2 regions of the Nonomuraea muscovyensis genome follow, and region 2 is predicted to be linked to the other one. Evidence: riboswitches for the same ligand, from Rfam matches in the RefSeq annotation. Region 2 holds a riboswitch; the other holds the start of a gene.
What was found. A riboswitch is a leader RNA that binds a small molecule or an ion and turns the genes downstream of it on or off. The one in region 2 is predicted to bind glycine.
Positions count from the first base shown of each region.

Region 1 (4,477 bases), on a different contig from region 2:
GTTGGCCCGGCGCTTGACCTTCAGGCCGCCGGGCAGGACGCCCTCCTTGCCGATGCCCCGCTGGACGCACTCGGACATGACGCGCCACAGGTTGAGGATACCGGCGCGGATCTCGGCCTCGGTGCGGCCGAACGCCTTCTCGTTCTCCAGCATCAGCGCCGAGATGGACAGCCCGGTGTTGGAGCAGTGCTTGAGTAGTTCCTCGGCGGTGGTGAACGGGTGGGGCAGCACGGTGTCGTCGGGCTTGATGCGGTCGGCCCCGGTGGCGTTCTCGTCCACCACGAAGCCGCCTCCGACGGAGTAGTAGACCTTCTCCCGCACCACCGTGCCGTCGCCGGAGCGGGCGGTGAAGCGCATGCCGTTGGGGTGGCCGGGCAGCGAGATCTTCCGCTCGAAGACGAGGTCCTCCCCGACGACGAACGGGATCTCCTGGTGGCCGAACAGCCGGAGCGTGCTGGAGGCGCGCATCTCGGCCAGCCGGGCGTCGATGCCGTCCACGTCCACGAGTTCGGGCTTGTCGCCCGACAGGCCCAGCAGGACGGCCTTGTCGCTGCCGTGGCCCTTGCCGGTCAGCCCGAGCGAGCCGTACAGGATGGCCTCGACGCGGGCCACCCGGTCGAGCAGGCCGTCCTCGTGCAGGCCGCGCGCGAACCTGTGCGCGGCGGCCATCGGCCCGCCGGTGTGGGAACTGGACGGGCCGATCCCGATCTTGAAGAGGTCGAAGACGCTGATCGCCATTGATGTGCGCCCTTCATGAGGGCCGGGGCCCGGCCGGGCCCCGGCGGTTCGGTCAGGACTCGCCCGAAGTGAGTGCCTTGTACTCCTCGGCCGAGAGCAGGTCCTCGGGGTCGCCCTCCACGCGTACGCGGAACATCCAGCCCTCGCCGTAGGGGTCGTTGTTGACCAGCGAGGGGTCGTCCACGACGGCCTGGTTGACCTCGACGACCTCGCCGCCGAGCGGGGCGTAGATCTCGCTCACCGACTTGGTGGACTCCACTTCGCCGACCGAGTCACCGGCCTGGACGGTCGTGCCGGCCTCGGGAAGCTGCACGTAGACCACGTCGCCCAGGGCCTCGGCCGCGTACGCCGTGATGCCCACGGTCACGTTGACGGACTCGTCGAGCCCGGCCACCCACTCGTGTTCCTTGGTGTAGCTCAGCTCGTCGGGGATGTTGCTCACTTGTTCCTCCTGTAGAAGGGCAGCTCGACGACGTCCACTGGTTCGTGGCTGCCCCGGATGTCCACGGTCAGACCTTCACCGGCGCCGGCGTCGACATAGGCCATCGCGATGGGCTTGCCCAGGGTCTGGGAAGGGGCCCCGCTGGTGACCTCGCCGACGACGGCACCGTCCTTGGTGACCGGGTACCCGTGACGGGGCACCCGGCGACCCCGCGCGACCAGGCCGGCCAGCCGGCGCCGCGGCGGCACGTCCTTGACCGCCTCGAGCGCCGCCCTGCCGACGAAGTCGCCGGGCTTGTCGAATTTCACCACCCTGCCCAGCCCCGCGTCGAACGGGGTCAGGTCCGCGTTCAGCTCGTTGCCGTACAGCGGCATGCCCGCCTCCAGCCGGAGCGTGTCGCGGCTGGACAGTCCCGCGGGAATGAGCCCGGCGGACTCGCCGGCCGCGGTCAGGGCGTGCCAGAGCGGCACCGCGTCCTCGGCGGCCACGAACAGCTCGAACCCGTCCTCGCCGGTGTAGCCGGTGCGCGCGATGAGCGCCTGCCGCCCGTCGACGAGGCCGGGCAGGCCGGCGTAGTACTTCAGCCCGGCCAGGTCGGCGTCGGTGAGCGTGGCGAGGATCTCCTGGGCGCGCGGCCCCTGCACGGCGATCAGGGCGTACTGCTCGGACCGGTCGTCCACCACCGCGTCGTACGCCTCGGCGCGCCCGGTCAGCTCACGGGCCACCAGCTCGTAGTTGGAGGCGTTGGCCACGACCATGAACTCCTCCTCGCCCAGCCGGTAGACGATGAGGTCGTCGAGCACGCCGCCGCGCTCGTTGACGATCATGGTGTAGCGGGCGCGGCCGACGGCCACCGCCGACAGGTGACCCACCAGGGCGTAGTCGAGCGCCTCGGCCGCCTGCGGCCCGGTCACGAAGATCTCGCCCATGTGTGAGAGGTCGAACAGGCCGGCGGCCTTGCGCACGGCGTTGTGCTCGGCCGACTCGCTGCCGTAGCGCAGCGGCATGAGCCAGCCGGCGAAGTCGGTCAGCGTGGCGCCGAGACTCTCGTGGACGTCTCGCAGCGGTGTGGGTCGTGACATGAAGCGCACCTCTGGGCAGGGTCGGATGCCAGCATCCTCCCCCTCTGTCATGGATGCCTGAGAGCTTCGCCCGAGTTTTGCCGGACTTTCACCTTCGGCGAGGCCCGCGGGCCTGCTTTCCAGAGGTCACCTCGGCCGTGCGGTCCTTTGCCTTGAGAGGTTTGCGGGGAGGGCTTGCTCCTTCAGGGGCTCTGGATGGCTACCAGGGCGCTCTCCCGCACGGTGTCGCCGGTGATGCCGCCAGCCTAGTGCCGGGACGGGGTCGTTGTCGCGCGGCGGCTTCCACCAGGGCGGCCGCGACGGTCAGCAGGCGGCGACCAGCGCCTCGAACAGCGCGCAGTCGGTGGCGGCCTCCGGATGCCACTGGACCCCCACGGCGAAGTGCCGCGACTCCAGCTCCACGGCCTCGATCGTGCCGTCGTCGGCCACGGCCGTGACGGTCAGGCCCAGCGCGAGCCGGTCGACGGCCTGGTGGTGGTAGTGCGGCACCTCCACGGGCTCGGCGCCCAGCGCCTTGGCCACCCGCGAGCCCGGCGTGGCGCAGACGGGCAGGTGGCCGAAGCGGCCGGGGGCCGGGGCGTGCTCGGTGTGGCGGACCACCTCGGGCAGATGCTGGTGCAGGCTGCCGCCGAGAGTCACGTTGAGCACCTGGAGCCCCCGGCAGATGCCCAGGTAGGGCAGCTCCGCGTCGAGCGCGGCCGACAGCAGGTCGAACTCGGTCGTGTCGCGCGCCGGGCGGAGGTAGCCGGTGCTCTCGTGCTGCTCGGCACCGTACCGGCGGGGGTCGATGTCGCCCCCGCCGGCCACGATGAGCCCGTCGAGCCGCCCCACCAACTCGGCCGGCCGGCCGGCGGGCGGCAGCAGCACCGGCTGGCCGCCCGCCCGCTCCACCTGCTCCACGTACGTGTACGGCAGGAGCGCGACGGTCATGTCCCACACGGTGAACCGGGCGGGCTCGACGTAGGTGGTGATGCCGATGACGGGACGACTCACGATGACTCCAGGACTCTCACAGGGGTGTCACGTACGCGCCGGAGATCCCGCCGTCCACCAGGAACTCCGACCCCGTGATGAACGACGAGTCGTCGCTGGCCAGGAACGCCACCGCGGCGGCGATCTCCGTGGCCTCGGCGAAGCGGCCCATCGGCACGTGCACCAGGCGGCGCTGCGCGCGCTCCGGGTCCTTGGCGAACAGCTCCTGCAGCAGCGGCGTGTTGACCGGGCCGGGGCACAGGGCGTTCACCCGGATGCCCTCGCGCGCGAACTGCACGCCGAGCTCGCGCGACATGGCGAGGACGCCGCCCTTGGACGCGGTGTAGGAGATCTGCGAGGTGGCCGATCCCATGACGGCCACGAACGACGCCGTGTTGATGATCGAGCCCTTGCCCTGCCGCTGCATGTACGGGATGACGTGCTTGCAGCACAGGTAGACGCTCGTCAGGTTCACCTCCTGGACGCGGCGCCACGCCTCGATCCCGGTCTCCAGGATGGAGTCGTCGTCGGGCGGCGAGATGCCGGCGTTGTTGAAGGCGATGTCGACGCTGCCGTAGGAGTCGAACGCCGTCTGGTACATCCGGGCGACGTCGGCCTCGCTGGTCACGTCGGCCTTGATGTAGCGGCCGCCGACCTCGGCGGCGGCCTTGGTGCCGGCCTCCTCGTCGACGTCGACGCACACCACCCGGGCGCCCTCCTCGGCGAAACGGCGCGCCGTGGCGAGCCCGATGCCGCTGCCCGCGCCGGTGATGACGGCGACGCGCTCCTGCAAACGCTGCATGTGAGTCACTCCGATGAGATGAAGACGTTCTTGGTCTCGGTGAACGCCGCCAGGGCGTCGGGGCCGAGCTCGCGGCCGAGTCCCGACTCCTTGAAGCCGCCGAACGGCGTCCAGTAGCGCACCGACGAGTGCGAGTTGACCGACAGGGCGCCGGCCTCGACCGCCCTGGCCACCCGCAGGGCCCGGCCGACGTCACGCGTCCAGATGGAGCCGCTCAGGCCGTAGCGGGTGTCGTTGGCGATCCGCACGGCCTCCGCCTCGTCCGCGAACGGAACCACGGACACGACCGGGCCGAAGATCTCCTCGGTGAAGGCGCGGTCGGTGACCTTGGAGGTCAGCACGGTCGGCGGGAACCAGTAGCCCTTGCCGGACGGGCACGCGCCCTGCAGATAGGGGGCGTCGTCGACGAAGCCCCGCACCCGGTCGAGATGCTCGGCGCTG
Region 1 is NZ_JACHJB010000004.1:884,749-889,225, reverse strand. It holds gene FHU36_RS41885 (L-serine ammonia-lyase) at 1-738, opposite strand, end outside; gene gcvH (glycine cleavage system protein GcvH) at 791-1,180, opposite strand; gene gcvT (glycine cleavage system aminomethyltransferase GcvT) at 1,177-2,262, opposite strand; glycine riboswitch at 2,297-2,392, opposite strand; glycine riboswitch at 2,393-2,490, opposite strand; gene FHU36_RS41870 (gamma-glutamyl-gamma-aminobutyrate hydrolase family protein) at 2,566-3,255, opposite strand; gene FHU36_RS41865 (3-oxoacyl-ACP reductase) at 3,272-4,036, opposite strand; gene FHU36_RS41860 (aldehyde dehydrogenase family protein) at 4,042-4,477, opposite strand, start outside.
Region 1: another riboswitch for glycine. It lies ahead of gcvT (glycine cleavage system aminomethyltransferase GcvT); the one in region 2 lies ahead of gcvP (aminomethyl-transferring glycine dehydrogenase).

Region 2 (4,477 bases):
CGACGCGACCTTCGCGATCTCGCCGCGGATGGCGATCATCGCGTCGGCGAACCGGTCGAGCTCGGCGAGGTCCTCGCTCTCGGTCGGCTCGATCATCAGCGTGCCGGCCACGGGGAACGACATGGTCGGCGCGTGGAAGCCGTAGTCGATGAGCCGCTTGGCCACGTCGTCGACCGTGACGCCGGTCTCCTTGGTGATCGGCCGCAGGTCGACGATGCACTCGTGGGCCACCAGCCCGCCACGCCCGGTGTAGAGCACCGGGTAGTGGGGGGCGAGCCGCCGGGCGAGGTAGTTGGCCGACAGGATGGCCTGCTGGGTGGCGGCGGTGAGGCCGTCGGAGCCCATCATGCGGATGTAGGCCCACGAGATCGGCAGGATGCCCGCCGAGCCGTAGGGGGCCGCCGAGACCGGGCCGACGCGGTCGGACGTCGCCGGGTCCGCGGAGCCGTCGCGCAGCGGGTGGCCGGGCAGGTAGCCGGCCAGGTGGGCGCGGACCGCGACCGGGCCGACGCCGGGCCCGCCGCCGCCGTGCGGGATGCAGAACGTCTTGTGCAGGTTGAGGTGGGACACATCGGCGCCGAACTCGCCCGGCTTGGCCAGTCCGACCAGCGCGTTGAGGTTGGCCCCGTCGACGTACACCTGGCCGCCCGCCTCGTGCACCTTGGCGCAGATCTCGGTGATGGTCTCCTCGTACACGCCGTGCGTGGACGGATAGGTCACCATGATCGCGGCCAGGGCGTCGCGGTGCTTGGCGATCTTGGCGTCGAGGTCGGCCAGGTCGACGTTGCCGTCGGAGTCGCAGGCCACGACGACGACGCGCATGCCGGCCATGACGGCGCTGGCGGCGTTGGTGCCGTGGGCGGACGACGGGATGAGGCACACCTCGCGGGCCGCGTCGCCGTTGGCGCGGTGGTAGGCGCGGATGGCCAGCAGCCCGGCCAGCTCGCCCTGGGAGCCGGCGTTGGGCTGCAGGGACACCGCGTCGTAGCCGGTGACCTCGGCCAGCCAGTCCTCGAGAGTGCTGATCAGCTCCAGGTAGCCGGCCGCCTGCTCCTCGGGCGCGTACGGATGGATGGCCGCGAACTCCGGCCAGGTGATGGGCTCCATCTCGGTGCTGGCGTTGAGCTTCATCGTGCAGGAGCCGAGCGGGATCATCGACCGGTCGAGCGCGATGTCCTTGTCCTGCAGCCGGCGCAGGTAGCGCAGGATCGAGGTCTCGGAGTGGTGGCTGTGGAAGACCGGGTGGGTCAGGTAGGCCGACTCGCGGGCCAGCGCCGCGGGCAGCCGGTCGAGCCCGTCGTCGGCGAGCAGCCCGGCCAGCTCGTCACCGGCGACGGCCGGCCGGTCGAGGGCCTCGCCGAACGCGGCCAGCACCCGCTCCAGGTGGGCGGGGGTGGTCGTCTCGTCACAGGCGATCGAGACGTGGTCGTCGTCGGCCCGCCACAGGTTGACGCGCCGCCCGGCCGCCAGGCGGACCACCTCGGCGGCCTTGCCGGGCACCCGGGCCAGCACGGTGTCGAAGAACTCGCCGTGCACGACCTCGACCCCGCCGCGGCGCAGCGCCTCGGCGAGCGCGGCGGCGTGCCGGTGGGTGCGGGCGGCGATCCGGCGCAGGCCCTCGGGCCCGTGGTAGACGGCGTACATGCCCGCGATGACGGCGAGCAGCACCTGGGCGGTGCAGATGTTGCTGGTGGCCTTCTCGCGGCGGATGTGCTGCTCGCGGGTCTGCAGCGCGAGCCGGTAGGCGGGGTCGCCGTCGGCGTCCACGGACACGCCGACCAGGCGGCCGGGAAGCTGCCGCTGCAGGCCCTCGCGCACCGACATGTAGGCGGCGTGCGGGCCGCCGAAGCCGAACGGCACGCCGAAGCGCTGCGACGAGCCGATCGCGATGTCGGCGCCCAGCTCGCCCGGCGCCGTGAGGAGGGTGAGCGCCAGCAGGTCGGCGGCGGCCACCACCAGCGCCCCGGCGTCGTGCGCGGCCTCGGCGACGGCGCGGAAGTCGCGCAGCCGGCCGGAGGCGCCCGGGTACTGCACGAGCACGCCGAAGCACTCGGGCAGGTCTCCGTCGAGGGAGTGCTCCACCAGCGTGATGCCGAGCGGCTCGGCGCGGGTGGCGAGCACCGCCTTGGTCTGCGGCAGCGCGTCGGCGTCGACCACGAACACGTCGCTCTTGGACTTGCCGGCCCGGCGCGCCAGCGTCATCGCCTCGGCGGCGGCGGTGCCCTCGTCGAGCAGGGACGCGCCGGCCACGTCGAGGCCGGTCAGGTCGGCGACGACGGTCTGGAAGTTGAGCAGCGCCTCCAGGCGGCCCTGCGAGATCTCGGGCTGGTACGGCGTGTAGGCGGTGTACCAGCCGGGGTTCTCCAGCAGGTTGCGGCGGATCACGGCGGGCGTGACGGTGTCGTGGTAGCCCAGGCCGATCATGGAGGTGAAGACCTCGTTGCGCCCGGCCAGGTCGCGCAGCTCGGCGATCACCTCGGTCTCGCTCGCGGCGGCGGGCAGCTTGAGCCGGTCCTTGGCCCTGATGGCCTCCGGGACGGCCACGGCCACCAGGTCGGCCACGGACTCGAAGCCCACGGCCTCGAGCATGCGCTGCCGCTCGGGCTCGGACGGGCCGATGTGCCGGGTCGAGAACGGCGGGGCTGACAGGTCGGTCATGGAAGATGCCTCCCGAGGCTGTGGAGACCGGCGCCAGGGCGCGGGCGTGTGCCGGATCTCCCCCTCTGTCATCTCGACCTGAGAGCTTCACCCGCAGAGGGCTTGCACCGTCGGTGAGACGCGCCTGGCGGGCGCGGCTGCTTTCCAGAGTCGCCTCACCCGAGCGGTACAGGTGCCTGAGAGATTCCGGGGAGGGTTGCTCCTTCGGCGCCCCCTGGGACGTGCCCGGGGACTCTCCCGCACGGGGTCGTCAGCCTTGCGCTCTCCAGGTTACTACCCCAGGCGGCGCGCCCGTCGCCGCTGGGCCAGCTCGTCAGCGGGGTGGTCGGCCGGGACGCTGTCCGCGACCGCCGCTCGTTCCCCCGGCAGCTCCGCGAGGCTGCCCTCGACCTCCCGCCAGACCCGGCCGAGCGCGATGCCGAACACGCCCTGACCGCCCTGGAGCAGGTCTATCACCTCGTCGGCCGAGGTGCACTCGTAGACGCTGACGCCGTCGCTCATGAGCGTGATCTGCGCGAGGTCGGCCACCCCGCGATCACGCAGATGCTGCACGGCGGTGCGGATCTGCTGCAGGGACACCCCGGTGTCGAGCAGGCGCTTGACGACCTTGAGCACCAGGATGTCGCGGAAGCTGTAGAGCCGCTGGGAACCCGAGCCCTGGGCGGCTCTTATCGTGGGCTCCACCAGAGCGGTGCGCGCCCAGTAGTCGAGCTGCCTGTAGGTGATGCCGGCAGCCGCGCAGGCCGTCGGGCCACGGTATCCGATGTCCGCCGGCAACGCCGTCGGCTGCTCGTCGAAGAGCAGGCCCTGCTCCCCGGCACGCTGCCGGGCGCTCTCGCGCCGCACCGAATCTTCCTGGCCGGCTGTCTTTCCCTCGCCGCTGCTGACCGCCACGCGGACCTCCGGCTTTCTCTCATCCCGTGGCCTGATCTGGGGGTTCGTAAAAGGGCGACCACGGGTTTCACTTGCACCGTAGGACCGTGACCATGCTCAGTCAACGATCCGGCTCGGCGCGTCGTGAAGCGTAAATGCACTGAAATACCTACCCCGCCCTGCCGAAGTCTTCGGGCGTGATCGTGTCAAGGAACTCCCTGAACTTCTCCACCTCGTCCTCCTGGTCGTCGGGGATGATCACTCCGGCCTCCTGGACGACCTCCTCGCTGGCGAAGATGCGCGCCCCGGTGCGCAGGGCGAGCGCGATCGAGTCGGACGGCCGCGCGCTCACCTCCACCCCGTTGGAGAACACCAGGTCGGCGAAGAAGATGCCGTCGCGCAGGGCGACGATGTTGACGGCACGCAGACCGACACCCAGGGCGCTCAGCACGTCCCTGAACAGGTCGTGCGTCAGCGGCCGCGGCGGCGGCTCCTCGGCCTGGGCCAGCGCGATGGCCGTGGCCTCGGTCATGCCGATCCAGATGGGCAGGAACCGCTCCCCGTGTGCCTCCTTGAGCAAGACGATCGGCTGGTTTGTGGGCATTTCAACGCGTACGCCCACGACCTCCATCTGCAACACGGGCTGCTCCGTATTCGACTGGCCGGTGGCCCGGCACAGGTCATTGGTGGTCCGCTTCTGCAATTCAACGTAACACCCGGCAGGCCCCGAATGTCCCGCCGGAGGGGCCCGGTCCGGCTCGGCCGTCCGGCACCCCCGGAGGCTCGGCCGCGCGGCACAGCGGCGGCGCGGCCGCCCCCGGCCGGGCGGCTCATCCTCCCAGGACGGTGCGCACGCCGATGCGCACCAGCGCGGCGTGCAGGTCGAGCAGCAGCGTGGAGGCCTCCCGGGCCACCTCGTCCGCCTCGCCGATCGCGCCGGGCGCGC
Region 2 is NZ_JACHJB010000002.1:93,732-98,208, reverse strand. It holds gene gcvP (aminomethyl-transferring glycine dehydrogenase) at 1-2,658, opposite strand, end outside; glycine riboswitch at 2,813-2,908, opposite strand; gene FHU36_RS16820 (MerR family transcriptional regulator) at 2,932-3,552, opposite strand; gene FHU36_RS16815 (bifunctional nuclease family protein) at 3,701-4,171, opposite strand; gene ftsR (transcriptional regulator FtsR) at 4,362-4,477, opposite strand, start outside.